Regions from separate parts of the Paenibacillus sp. FSL F4-0100 genome, predicted to be linked through region 2. Evidence: riboswitches for the same ligand, from Rfam matches in the RefSeq annotation. Region 2 holds a riboswitch; each other region holds the start of a gene.
The links. A riboswitch is a leader RNA that binds a small molecule or an ion and turns the genes downstream of it on or off. The one in region 2 is predicted to bind cobalamin.
Positions count from the first base shown of each region.

Region 1: it holds a riboswitch for cobalamin, as region 2 does, so the genes downstream of both, MHH48_RS03555 (ribonucleoside-diphosphate reductase subunit alpha) here and MHH48_RS24865 (1-propanol dehydrogenase PduQ) in region 2, are expected to answer to the same signal.
Region 3: it holds a riboswitch for cobalamin, as region 2 does, so the genes downstream of both, MHH48_RS28585 (ABC transporter substrate-binding protein) here and MHH48_RS24865 (1-propanol dehydrogenase PduQ) in region 2, are expected to answer to the same signal.

Region 1 covers NZ_CP150303.1:800,682-805,285, reverse strand. The annotation lists tRNA gene MHH48_RS03565 (tRNA-Thr) at 70-141, opposite strand; gene MHH48_RS03560 (MTH1187 family thiamine-binding protein) at 250-555, opposite strand; cobalamin riboswitch at 924-1,157, shown strand; gene MHH48_RS03555 (ribonucleoside-diphosphate reductase subunit alpha) at 1,351-3,684, shown strand; gene MHH48_RS03550 (ribonucleotide-diphosphate reductase subunit beta) at 4,237-4,604, shown strand, end outside.
Region 2 covers NZ_CP150303.1:5,494,783-5,499,386, reverse strand. The annotation lists gene MHH48_RS24880 (HAD-IIIA family hydrolase) at 1-251, shown strand, start outside; gene MHH48_RS24875 (DinB family protein) at 238-930, shown strand; gene MHH48_RS24870 (DinB family protein) at 976-1,515, shown strand; adenosylcobalamin (AdoCbl) riboswitch at 1,713-1,866, shown strand; gene MHH48_RS24865 (1-propanol dehydrogenase PduQ) at 2,325-3,467, shown strand; gene MHH48_RS24860 (BMC domain-containing protein) at 3,882-4,238, shown strand; gene MHH48_RS24855 (EutP/PduV family microcompartment system protein) at 4,251-4,604, shown strand, end outside.
Region 3 covers NZ_CP150303.1:6,306,356-6,310,959, forward strand. The annotation lists gene cobT (nicotinate-nucleotide--dimethylbenzimidazole phosphoribosyltransferase) at 1-398, opposite strand, end outside; gene MHH48_RS28575 (ABC transporter ATP-binding protein) at 466-1,251, opposite strand; gene MHH48_RS28580 (iron ABC transporter permease) at 1,248-2,294, opposite strand; gene MHH48_RS28585 (ABC transporter substrate-binding protein) at 2,291-3,295, opposite strand; cobalamin riboswitch at 3,553-3,755, opposite strand; gene MHH48_RS28590 (histidine phosphatase family protein) at 3,911-4,604, opposite strand, start outside.

The sequences.
Region 1 (4,604 bases), 3.0 Mb from region 2:
AGGTTAATAAACAAAAATGGCGCGATTCCAAAATCTCAGAAAACCGCGCCGTTATTGACTTTCTAACAATGCTGGTGAAGGGAATTGAACCCCCGACCTACGCATTACGAGTGCGTTGCTCTACCCCTGAGCTACACCAGCAAATGTGGTTCGATGATATTCCTCACGAAACAACAAAAATTATTATAATACTTCAGCAGCAAAATGCAAGTCCTATTCTTACGGAAATATCCTCCGTAACTGGCGGCATTACCCGCCTAATTTCTCCTGCACGGACTGGATCTTCTGTTTGCTCGAGGAGACTTGATCCCTGCGGTCGTCGATCTTCACGGAAGTCGATACGCGCTTCGCACCGGACAGAAAAGGCGCTTCATGCAAAGCCTCAATCGCCCGCCAGATCATGTTAAGCTCTCCCTCGATGATGGTGCTCATCGAAGTTAGCTCATAGGATATTCCATCCTGTTGTTTCAATATACGCTGCATCTCGGCAACATAAGAACTCAAGCTCGTTGTTGCGGTTCCGATCGGAATCACCGTTACCTCCGCTATAGCCATCTTGAATACCTCCCTCGTTGCATCTCATTTATATGGAATGCTTCCGAATGCGTTAAACTCCCGGATACAGTTATCATATCAATTCTGACCCTCCATATCAAAGTCCGTCTGTCTGTAACTTCATACAAGATATGGTGTATCTTCCTCGTTTCGTCCGTACGAATATATCCTATTTTGTCAAAACGATAATATACGTGGTATCTGCGCAGAAAAGGTCGCATTTGGTCACAATTCAGGAAATGTTATGGCCTTTTGGCAGTTTCTTAACTGGCACAATGGCCGCTCGTTTGCTATAATTCTTTTTGCGTTCAATTTTAAGAATATAGTTTACAAACACAATATATTGGGTTAAATTAGATTAACAACAACCAAATATAGTGTGTGTAGGTGCCGGATCAACCTATAAGGCAGTCCGGCTTAATAGGGAAGCATGGTGTAAATCCATCACGGTCCCGCCACTGTAAGGGCCTAAGGCTGTTTATGATCTATCAGCCATCCACATACGACATATGCCACCGAGGAACCGGATCAAGGTCTCAGGGGAGGCAATGCCGAGGGAAGTAGCTCAAGTCAGGAGACCTGCCTATATGCAGCAGACACCAACCTACGGGGTTTTAGGTAAGTGTTCGTTAAGCTTGCGTCTGTACATAACATCATGCCCATTCATGGGCTTATGGCAAACGTCATTTTCGAATCACAGCGCACGGACATTTTCAAGCCTGCCCGCGGGTTTTAGAAAATGTTTTTTTGATGTCCTTTTTCATATTTCCCCCGAAGAAAGCGAGGAATTTATTCATGCCCCAGCTCGTAGTTAAACCGAACAACCGTCAGCTCGCCTTTGATGAAATTCGTCTCTCCGTCTATGCCGACCGGACTCTAAAAGGATTGGACATGCTCGATAAAGAGCGCCTGCTTCGCGGCGTCAATGCCAAATTGCGCGGTGAGCAAGTTACCGGCGAAGAAATCAGCAACGCCTTCACGATGTCCGCCCTTGAGCTTGTAACCAAAGAGGAGCCGGATTGGAAGTTTGCAGCTGCGCGTTCGTTTCTGACCTCTTTATATAAAAAAGCGGCCACCAACCGCCGATACAAAGCATACCCGGAAGAACCATACGGTGCCTTCTACCCGCTCATTACGGAGCTTGTACAGAAAGGCATTTATCGCGAGGATCTTCTGACCAGCTACACCAAAGAACAAATCGAAGAACTCGGCGAATGCATCGATCCAAGCCGCGACCTGCTGTTTGATTACATCGGGCTGTTGACACTGGCTGAGCGTTACCTGGCAAACGACTTTGACGGTCGCGTCATGGAACTTCCGCAAGAACGGTACATGGTCATCGCGATGTTCCTCATGCACAACGAGCCAGCTGACAAGCGTCTTGACCTTGTCAAAGAAGCCTACTGGGCCATGAGTAACCTGTATATGACGGCCGCTACGCCGACCATGTCTAACGCAGGTAAAAAAGTAGCCGGCCAGCTTTCCAGCTGCTTCATCGATACCGTGGACGACTCCCTGGAAGGAATCTTCGATTCCAATACGGATATCGCCCGTCTCAGCAAAATGGGCGGCGGCATCGGGGTGTACCTCGGTAAAGTCCGTGCACGCGGCTCTGACATCCGCGGTCATAAGAACACCAGCTCCGGCGTTATCCCTTGGATTCGCCAGTTGAACAACACCGCTGTTAGCGTTGACCAATTGGGAACTCGTAAAGGCGCTATCGCGGTTTACCTGGATGTGTTCCACAAAGACATTCTGTCCTTCTTGGATCTGAAGCTGAACAACGGTGACGAGCGCATGAGAGCACATGACGTGTTCCACGGCGTATGTCTGCCTGACCTGTTCATGGAAGCTGTAGAAGCACGTGAAGAGTGGAGCTTGTTCTGTCCGCATGAAGTGAAGAAAATCATGGGCTGGAAAGACGAGAACGGCCGTCCCCTGGGCCTGGAAGACTTCTATGATCAAGGACAAGGCGAAGGCGAATTCCGTCAAAAGTATGCTGAAGCCGTGGCGAGCCCGCTGCTGCCGCGTATTACGGTACAGGCCATCGACATTATGAAGCGCATCATGAAATCCCAGCTTGAAACGGGTACACCGTATATGTTCTACCGCGACACGGTCAACCGTGCGAACCCGAACTCTGCGCATGGCATGATCTACTCTTCCAACCTGTGCACCGAGATCATGCAGAACCAATCGCCGACAGTTGTTGAGCAAGAGGAGCTGGTTACGAAAGACGGCCAAACCCGGATCGTAATTTCCAAAATCCCTGGCGATTTCGTTGTCTGCAACCTGAACTCCATCCACTTGGCTCGTGCTGTACCTGCTGGTGTGCTGGAGCGTCTCGTTCCGATCCAGGTTCGCATGCTGGATAACGTTATCGACATTAACAATATTGAAGTTCTGCAAGCTCAATATACCAACAGCCAATACCGTGCGGTCGGTCTCGGCACCTTCGGTCTGCATCACTTGCTGGCGCTGGAAGGCATCCGCTGGGAATCCGACGAAGCCGTTGCATATAACGACAACCTGTATGAGCACATCAACTACCTGCTCGTTAAATCCAGCATGGAGTTGGCCAAGGAAAAAGGCCACTATCCGAAATTCAAAGGCTCCGACTGGGAGAGCGGCGAGTACTTCACGTTCCGCGGTTACACCGACGGCGAGCATGAAGGCAAGTTCGTAACCACCGAACAATGGCGCGAATTGCAGCAAGAAGTACAAGAAAACGGTGTCCGTAACGCATGGCTGTTTGCCATCGCGCCGAACGGCTCCACATCGATCATCGCGGGTTCCACGGCGAGCATCGACCCATTGTACGAACTTCTGTCTTATGAAGAAAAAACCACTTACAAAGTGGCTAACCCGGCTCCGGATCTGTCCGAAAAAACGATCTGGTACTATAAAACGGCTTTCTTGATCGACCAGCATTGGTCCATCAAAATGGCTGCCGCCCGTCAGCGTCACGTTGACCAAGCGCAAAGCTTTAACCTGTACGTCCGCCCTGATATCCGGGCTTCGGAATTCCTGGAGCTGCACCTGCATGCCTGGAAAGCCGGCATCAAGTCCACTTATTATGTACGCAGCCGTGCGCTGACGATTGAAGAGTGCGAAAGCTGTGCTAGCTAACTGTCGATAGACCTATTTTCGAACCCACCCAAACCCTCCCTTCCAAGGGAGGGCCCCAAGGGCTCTGCCCTCTGGACACCCGCAAGGTGTGGGCAGGGTGTGAATGAGGCGCCTCTAAGTTACTTTAGTTGCAAGAAGCGCTTTCTCCCTTCGGGAACGCTGGAATTTAGTGCGAGGCTAATGAGTTACTTCGTGCAATTGGTGAGTTACTTCCTGCTGGGATCGCTCTCCCTTTGGGAATCGCTTCTCATGCGGCGCTGAGACTGGCTCTCCCCTTGGGAATCGCTGTATGTTTGATTCACTACAAGCAACGAACGGCTGTAAGTGGGATTGAATATGCTTTCTAATAAAAGACTTCAAGGGTAAGGGTATCCAATCGGAAGAGTTTACGTCCGCCTTTGGGAGCCCTTTGCAACCTTTACAATACATTCAGGCAAAGGGCGGACAACAAGCGGCTGGAGATGGATACCCGTCCCGTGAGTATGCTGGACCATATCCCTCGGCTTCGCCTCTGCGCCGCCCTACTATGATATACAAGGAGAGAAAATCGGCATGCAAATGCAAAAGATATTTAATACCGAAGCACCCAACCGCTCCACTCGCGTCATTGAGGGTGAATGCTCCGGGATCTTGAACTGGAACGACATTCGGATGCCTCATATGTATAAGCTGTACAAAGTCCTGCTGCTGAACCACTGGATCGCGGACGAGATTCCGATGTCCAAGGACGCGCAGCAGTTCCCGCGCCTGGACCCTGAAGAGCAGCGCACCTTCAAGATCAACATCTCCCTGCTCGCTGTTCTGGATTCTATGCAGACGATGTTTGTCAGCGACGTGAAGCGTTACTTCACTGATTCGTCACTCGAAGCCATCTCCGCTATCATCGGTCAGCAAGAGGTGGTTCACAACCAATCCTATTC
Region 2 (4,604 bases):
TGGACTTAGGGGAGTGCTTTGTCCTAGGGGATAGATGGACGGATATGGTTGCTGTCAAAGAAGCCGGTTGCAAGAAAGTGCTAGTGAAGACGGGAGCTGGCCCCAAGGAACTGGAAAAATATAATAACAACGAGTACTTCGGCAAATGGAAAGAAGCGTATCCTGATTTTATCGCGACAGATTATAATGAAGCCGTTACATGGATATTAGGAAGAGGCTATAAAGGGAGGGTTCTCCATGGATTTGAGTGAAAGAAAACAGTGGAATGAAAATCACAAAAAGCTAACCCAGATGATTCTGGATCCGGCCAAGCATCAGCGTGCGGTTGACCTATTCTTGCAGCAGCATCGCTTGTTACATTCATCAAGAATGAGCCATTCACCCATTGCGACCCTTGAGGATGAGTTAGTTAAAGATCTACAAGAGGAAACATATCGTCAATATCCAGTTACGGCTCCTGATACAAAAAACTCAATAATATGGCATATGTGGCATATCACGCGTATTGAAGACATGACGATGAGCGTGCTCGTAAATAACGATGTCCAAGTATTGCATTCAGGTCAATGGAACAAGAAACTCCACATTGATGATGTTCATTCTGGAAATGAAATGACGGAAGCAGAAATCGCTAATTTGAGTGCGGCTCTTGATATTGGTTCTTTATTAGCTTATCGAAGTGAAGTTGGGCGAAACACTCGTGAAGTCATATCCCGTTTATTTCCAGGCGACTTTAAGCAAAAAGTTGAAGCGGCAAGAATTCATGAACTTAAAGTACAGCATGCGGTTAAGGAAGAAGCATCGTGGTTGCTTGAATACTGGGGAAACAAAACGATTGCGGGATTAGTGCTCATGCCGGCGACAAGGCATATTTTTCTGCACTTGAATAAATCGATACGACTGAAACAAAGAATTCAAAAGTCCAAATAGTGAGGCTGGGATGCTATTTGTATTTACAAGGGAGGTTGTGCTAGGATGTTGTACGATTTGCAAGGCGAAGAGAATATGTCAACGATCGTGGGAATGTTATATAGCGCTGTCAGAGAGAACAGCCAACGTCTAAAGTCCATATCAGAGGGCATGGCCCAAGAGGAAATAGACTTCAAGGGACCTTGTGACAATTTCAATAGTGCCGCTCAGTTAATAAAACATATCATGTACGTCGACCTGAACTGGATTTATAGGATTAAAGGGGAGGCGCTTCCCCAGTCATTCATAGATGAATACGGCCCCATGATCGATGAACATAACAGGCTGCCAATGGTCAAAGGGATGCCTTTGGACATGCTTATATCTAAATATGAAGTTGTATTAAATATGTTGAAGGAAACATGCACGCAATTAACGGATGCTGATCTGGATAGCATTGTCACCTTTGGTCACGAAAATGAAAAGCAAGCCACCATCCGGTGGGGATTATGGCATATGGCCGACCATAACCGTTATCATCAAGCCCATATTAATCAGCTTAGAAAGTGGTACTCTGAGCAGAAGAGAAACATGGATCATGAATAAATGAATGGGAAAACCATTTCCTTGTTTGTCTTTATGAGACAATTCACCGTATCTACGCTGCAGCGTTCGTCCCTTGGTCTGCCCGAGGCATTTTATTTTATTTGAGTTTCATTCGGTCAATCATTTTTTTTAGGTTTATATCGCCAAACGCGTCGATTGTGCTATAATGATGTCGAATGGGCAACTATTCGCGTCATGTACAATAGAAAAAGTTATAGGCAATGGAAGTTTGGTGCAAATCCAACACGGTCCCGCCACTGTGATAGACCGAATGATCGGTCTTAAGTCAGGTCTTTTGTCTAATAACTTTGGAGAGACCAGTCATTTCGAGGCGAAAATGGCTGGTTTACAAGTCTAGTGACGTTTCCCGCCTCGCTAGGCTTTTTTTAATTGCAGCAGAGGCTGCCGACGATGTTGTCGGCCACAGCCGGGTGTTCGCCGCCGAATATATACAATGAGGTATAGCTCGCAAACGGGGAGATTCTTCAAGGACGAAGAAGCACGTGCACTATGGGGTGCATATCCCTTTTTTTTATTGATAGAGGCTGTTCCCAAAGTCCGCTTTTGATGACCGACCTTTTTGAACAGGCACTTATAAATTCGTGCCGTTAATGTGTCTGATCTAAGGACAAGTTCCGGAAGCGGTTGACGAAGATTGGAATGACGGTGTACAGTATATATGCAAAACTAAATGATAAGAAGCTGCACAATGGCGTGCATACATGATAACAAGCAAAGAGGCTTTTGAAGGGGATTTCCCTTTGAATGGCCTCTTTTTTTGTTGCAATTACTTCTTGGAGGTGCTTTACATGGATAAACTTTCGATTAAAGCCGACCTCTATATGGGGCAAGGCGCGATGGATCGTCTAACAGAGTGGCAAAACAAACGTATGTTCATTGTCACGGATCCATTTATGGTGAAGTCGGGCATGATTAACATGGTGTTTGATCGCCTGCACAGCAGTAACGAGCAATATGTTTTCAGCAATATCGTGCCTGATCCGCCGATTGAAGTCGTCACGGAAGGTGTCGAGGCGCTCTGTGCGTTCAACACCGATCTAATCATTGCCATTGGCGGCGGTTCTGCCATTGATGCCGCTAAAGCGATGAAGCTGTTTACGAAAAAGCTGCTTGACCAGCGAGATATCCCGTTCATTGCAATCCCGACGACAAGCGGGACGGGTTCTGAAGTTACGTCATTCTCCGTTATCAGCGACAAAGAAAAAAACATCAAATATCCGCTTGTATCCGATGACATGCTGCCGCAAGAAGCGATTCTCGATCCTGAGCTCGTCAAAAGCGTGCCGGACTTCATTACGGCCGATACCGGACTGGATGTTTTGACGCATGCCATTGAAGCGTATGTATCCACCAAATCCAATGATATCTCCGATGCGCTGGCGGAGAAGGCGATGAAGCTGGTCTTTGCTTATTTGCCGCGAGCTTATAAGGACGGAAATGATCTTGAGGCGCGCGAAAAAATGCATAATGCATCCTGCATCGCGGGGATGGCGTTTAATATTGCGTCTCTGGGATTGAATCATGGGATCGCGCATGTGGCGGGAGCCAAATTCAAAATTGCCCACGGACGCATGAATGCGATTCTTCTTCCGCATGTCATCGAATTTAATGCCGATTACAAGCCGGGTTACGGCAAGGAAGAAAGCAATAGAGCGGCGGTTCGGTATGCCGAAATTTCCAAAAGCTTGGGGTTATCCGCACCAAATGCCAAGAGCGGCGTCCGTAGTCTCGTACAGGCAATCAAACTGCTGCAGAAGCAATTGAATATGCCGCAAACGCTGCGCGAATGCGGTGTGGATCAATCGCTGTTTGGAGAGATGAGAGAGTCGATCGCCGAAGGCGCGCTGAAAGACGGATGCACGGCAACAAATCCACGCGTTCCTACGGCAGAGGACGTGCTTCAAATTTTGAACAAAATGTTTCAATTCTAAGATCGAGTCGAAATTTGACGGATTTCGTATTGACATCGCTTGCAATATTCAAATATAGTGAAAGTAACACAATGGCGTGTTGCATACAAATCAAAGCAAAGTGGCTTCTTAAAAATTCCGCATGGACTTTTAAGGGGCTTTTATTGTTTTTTGCAGTGAATTTTAGTTGCGTGTTCAAAAAGGCCGGTTTTCCCGGCTGATTCGATGCCGAGTTTACTTCTAGATTCACTTCGTGATAGATAAAGAATTTATTAGTTATCAGCGGAGGCTGATGAAATTCTATATCGCAAGAAAACCTACCTATGCATCGCGGTCGCTCATCCTTGAAGTGTCATCGATTAGGTTTTCTTATCAAAAGTGGACTTTTTGAACAACCTCTATTAGTGTTTTCGATACGAGAGTGAGATGAGGAGTATGGAACAAGGAGCCGAGAAACAACGTGTGATTCAGGAGTATGTGCCTGGCAAACAGGTCACGCTCGCTCACATTATCGCGAACCCGAACCCGGACATTTACAAGAAGCTGGGACTCGGAAACGAAGCGCATCAGTCCATCGGCGTTATGACGATCACGCCAAGCGAAGCCTCCATCATTGCAGCGGATATCGCTACAAAGGCGGCTGGCGTACAAATCGGCTTTGTCGACCGTTTCAGCGGTTCACTCGTCATTACGGGCGATGTATCATCAGTAGAATCTGCGATCAGCGCAGTGCTGCATGGATTGCAGAATATATTGGGCTTCTCGGCAAATACGAACATTACGAGAACGTAGGAGAAGCTTATGATGAAGAAAATTATTTTTGCCGGAAGTACAGGATCAGGCAAAACCACGCTGTGCCAATGGCTGCACGGTGAGGAGATTGCCTATAAGAAAACGCAAGCCGTCGAAAATTTCGATCAGGCGATCGATACGCCGGGCGAATGCATCGAGAACCGGTATTTATACAAAATGCTGTTAGTATCCAGTGTAGATGCCGATGTCATTGGGCTGGTTCAGGATTGCACGAAAGAAGACAGCTATTTCCCGCCGGCTTTTGCAACGGTATTCGCCAAGCCGGTTATCGGAGTGGTAACGAAGGTGGAACTGGCCAAGTCGCAAGAAGAAATCGCGCAGGCTAGAGCGCATTTAATGGCGGCC
Region 3 (4,604 bases), 810 kb from region 2:
CGCGACTTCAGCTTCTCATCCTTCAGCTCGATCGCGACACCGATGTCCACACAATGCACGTCCGCCCCCGCCTGACGCGCCAGCACATTCACAGCCGCCCCTCCATTCAGGAAGTTCATGACCATCTGGGGCGTTACCTCAGCCGGAAATGCACTGACTCCTTCTTCACAGACTCCATGATCACCAGCCATGACAACGACGGATTTTTTGGTGAACGACGGCTTCACATTCCCTGTAATTCCCGCTAATTGGATCGCTAGCGCCTCCAGCTTACCCAGACTGCCCGGAGGCTTCGTCAGCGTGTCCAAATAAGCGGCTGTTTCGTTCTGAACCTCGACATTCAGCGGTTTAATGTTAGCAATGATGTGATTTAAACGATTAACGATTGTATCCGTCAATGAAACGACCTCCTTGTATCTTGTTCCTAAATCTTACATCCTAAAGCGGAATATGCGACAACATCGGTCAGGACCACGTGCTATTCGCCGTTAACAGCACCTGCGGAGCACCATTCTCGGGATGGGCCACAATCGAGGGCTCCACCCGGAAAATTTGACGTATATACGCCGCTGTCAAAACTTCTTCCGGCTTGCCAACCCCGGCGATCTTTCCCTGATCAAGCACCAGCAGTTTATCGCAAAATTGGGCCGCCAGATTCAAATCGTGCAGTACGCTGATCACCGTAATCCCGGACGAGTTCCGCCACTCCGCCACCATATCCATGAACTGAAGCTGATAGTGGATATCCAGATAGGTCGTCGGTTCATCCAGCATCAGCAGCGAAGGCTCCTGGACCATTACCTTGCCAAGCGCGACACGCTGGCGTTGACCGCCGCTTAACTCGGTAAGCCGCCGTTCTTCCAGACCATTCAGATCCAGCTTTCGGATAATGGCCTCAATGAGCGGGGCTGCATCCTTATCTTCACGGCCAAGCCAGTTCAGGAAGGGGAACCTCCCCATCTCCAACACTTCCCGAACGGTAAAATCGGTAGGATCAAGCCCTTCCTGCTGAAGCACCGCCACGATCCGGGCCAGCGTCTTACGAGTATAGTGTGCAAGCGCCTTGCCCCGAAGCGTCACACTTCCTTGCGTAGGATTCTCCACACCGGATAACAGCTGCATGAGGGTGGATTTACCGCTTCCGTTCGGACCGATGATCCCCCACCATTCCCCTTCGGCAATGTGAAGGTCCACGCCTTCAAGAATCGGCACCTTGCCATATGCTTTGCCAAGTCCTTGAGCTGTAATCATGATAGACCCTCCCTGCGCCGTTTTTTGTTCCGGTATAGCAAATACGCAAAGAATGGAGCGCCTATGAATGCCGTAACCACACCAAGCGGTATTTCCGTTGGTGCCAGCACGGACCGTGCCGCCGTATCGCACCAGACCATGAATATCGCGCCGCCCAGAGCCGACAGTGGAACAATGACGCGGTAATCGGAGCCGGTGATCAGCCGGATCATATGCGGTACCACAAGTCCCACGAATCCAATCACGCCGGATACCGACACGGCTGCGGCGGCGAGCAGGGTAGCAACGATGAGCACGCTGGTCTTCAACCGATCCACATTCAAGCCCATATGGGCGGCCTGCCGTTCCCCCAGCGACAAAATATTAAGCGCTCGCGACCTGCTCCATAAGTAGATAAAACCTGCGATAAAATACGGGAAAAGGATGGCCGTATACGACCATCCACGCATGCTCAGGCTCCCCATCGTCCAGTACAGGATCTGGTTTACCGTATCTTTGGACATGACCGTCAGAAAGGAAACGACGGCGCCCAGAAACGACTGCATCACCACGCCGGACAGAATGAGCCCGTGGATCGGCAGTTTTCCTTGATCCCTCGCCAGTAGCAGGACGGCCCATAAGGTGCCTGCTCCGGTCAGAAACGCTACAAGCGGCAGCGTGTAACCTCCGGCAAAGGAATATTCCATCCCGAAAAAAATCAGGGATGCTGCGCCAAGCGCAGCACCCGAGGATACACCAAGCGTAAACGGATCCGCCAGCGGATTGCGCAATACCCCTTGAAAGGCGGCTCCGGCGACGGCCAGGGAGGCTCCTACGAGCATCCCCAGCAATATGCGCGGCAACCTCACCTTCATTAAGATTTGCTCGGATGAAGCTTCCCAGCCCGGAACGATGGAATCGCCGATTCCCGGCAGCCGGTGCAGCAGCATCGCGCCAATCTCTCTCACAGGCAGGTGCACGGAGCCGATTCCGAGACTGACAACCAAGGTTAACAGTAATAGGATGATGCCGGCCGCACCGAATCCTGCAAGTTTTTTACTCATGGATTCATCAGTTCCGGATAAACGGCTTTCGCCACTTCTACCAACCCTTGCGTCACACGGGGACCAGGACGGCTGAGCAGGTTCGCATCCACGGATATGACCTGATCGTTCTTGATGGCTTCGATCTGATCCCAGCCGCCGCGCTCCTTAATCAGCTGATCCAATGTTTTCTTGGTTGCTTCATCAACCACATCGTCCGTGTACAGAATGACGTCGGGGTTCGCAGCGATAATATTTTCCTCACTGATTTCGAACCAGCCTTCCGCATCGCCGGCTGCGTTGACGCCGCCAGCTAAGGTGATGATCTCATCCATAAATTCGCCCTTGCCGACGGTCCATCCCGGAGAGAATTCCACATACACTTTCTTCTTGTCTTCATCCTTCACGGCTTTCACGGCTTCCGTAACGGTAGCCAATTCCTGCTTCATCTGATCCACGACCGCTTTCGCCTCCGCTTGACGGTCCGTAATTTGTCCGATCAGTTCGATGTTCTCCATCACGGCATCAATGGTTTTCGGATCATTGACGAACAGGGTAACGCCAAGCTCACGCAATTTCTCGGCATTCTGAGCATTCATCGAAGCCGCAAATACCACATCGGCATCGGCTGCAATAATAGCCTCTTCATTCACTTGGAACCCGCCCAATTTAGGCTTGGATTTGGCCGCTTCCGGATAATCGTCATTATCGGACACGCCAACGATTTCCTCATCCAGGCCCAAAGCGAACAGTTTTTCCGTCTCGGACGGTGTCAGGGATGCAATTTTGGCCGGAGCTTTCTCAAACGTCATTTCAACCCCGGTTGAATCCTTAACGGTCAGCGGATACGTCGTTTTAAGCTCTTCGCCGGAATCCGCCGGCGCTTCGTTATTCTGCTCTTCCTGCTGTGCAGGCTGCGTTGTATCCTTCGGCGCCGCTTCTTTGTCTCCACAGCCAATCAAGGCCAGAGCCATCAGTATGGCTACTAGAAGTACGGACCATGTTTTGTTTAATGCTTTCATCTCTTGAAATCCCCCTATGCATAATTGAGAACCTGGCGCTTTCGAGTTTACATTCCTTCGACCGATCCTTACCGGGAGAAAAACATCAATCGTCATACTCCAAAGAAAAGCAAAAATCCCTGACTCCTCGTAAACAAGGACTCAGGGATTACGTTTTAACATAAGGACATCTGGATAACCGTTCACAGATAGCGCCTTAAACTTCCGCCCACACATGCCGCATGGGTCCGGCAAACGTAATCCTCTCCTCGAAGGACCGTCATTCATTCGCCGAGGGCAGGTCTCCTGACTTGCAGGCTGTAACGACTTCTCCGCCTTCCCAAGCGCTATGGCTCAGTGGCATATGAAGAAGTCCCTGCTTCACAGTGGCGGGACCGTGCCGGACTTGCACCGGCTTCCCTATTAACCCGGCAGAAGGCAACAACGCCTTCTATCCGGGACCCTCGCAAATAATATGAATTTATGTATGTTAGGCCAAGCATGGTTTCTCTGCCCAAGATTATAGGCGATAAACCTTCCTCTTACAACCGAAAGATTCGGTCATTTCAAATGCCTTATGATACGGATTTATCCCGTTATCGCCCATTCCGCACCGATATCATACGATTTCATTTATTAGCTTAACCGCACGCCTTGCCAGCGTTCTCCATCCCATGTCAATTGCAGCTTGAGCTCCTCGCCCGGTGACACCTGCGTTTCCCAGAATTCCGTATGCGAAAGGGTAGCTGCCGCGATCTGCCGGATGACGCCCCCATGGGTGACCACAAGCACATCCAACTCTGCCCTCTGTGTCCCACAACCATAACCGGCTGCCTCTGCCTCTGCCTCTGCCTCTGCCTCTGCCTCTGCCTCTGCCTCTGCCTCTGCCTCTGCCTCTGCCTCTGCCTCTGCCTCTGCCTCTGCCTCTGCCTCTGCCTCTGCCTCTGCCTCTGCCTCTGCCTCTGCCTCTGCCTCTGCCTGCACAAGGGTATCCGGATCTTCCTCCACATGCAACAGTTCCTTCAAATCCAAATACAATCCGGTCAAGAATGCCTGAATCCGGGAACAGAACATTTCCCAGCTCTCCCCATTTGGCGGCGCAACTTCTGCGGGGTTATCAATCCATCGCCGATAGGATATATCGGACTTCAAGTCCTCGTAGGTGTTCCCTTCCCAATCCCCGAAATCGAGCTCACGCAGCCGCGGATCATACTCGACACCTCGAATAAACCTGCCTGGATCTTCATCATCAGGAATAGCGGACATTGTTGAGTCCGATAAGATAACATTCAGCGTCTGCCTGCATCGAAGGAGATCACTACAATAGATC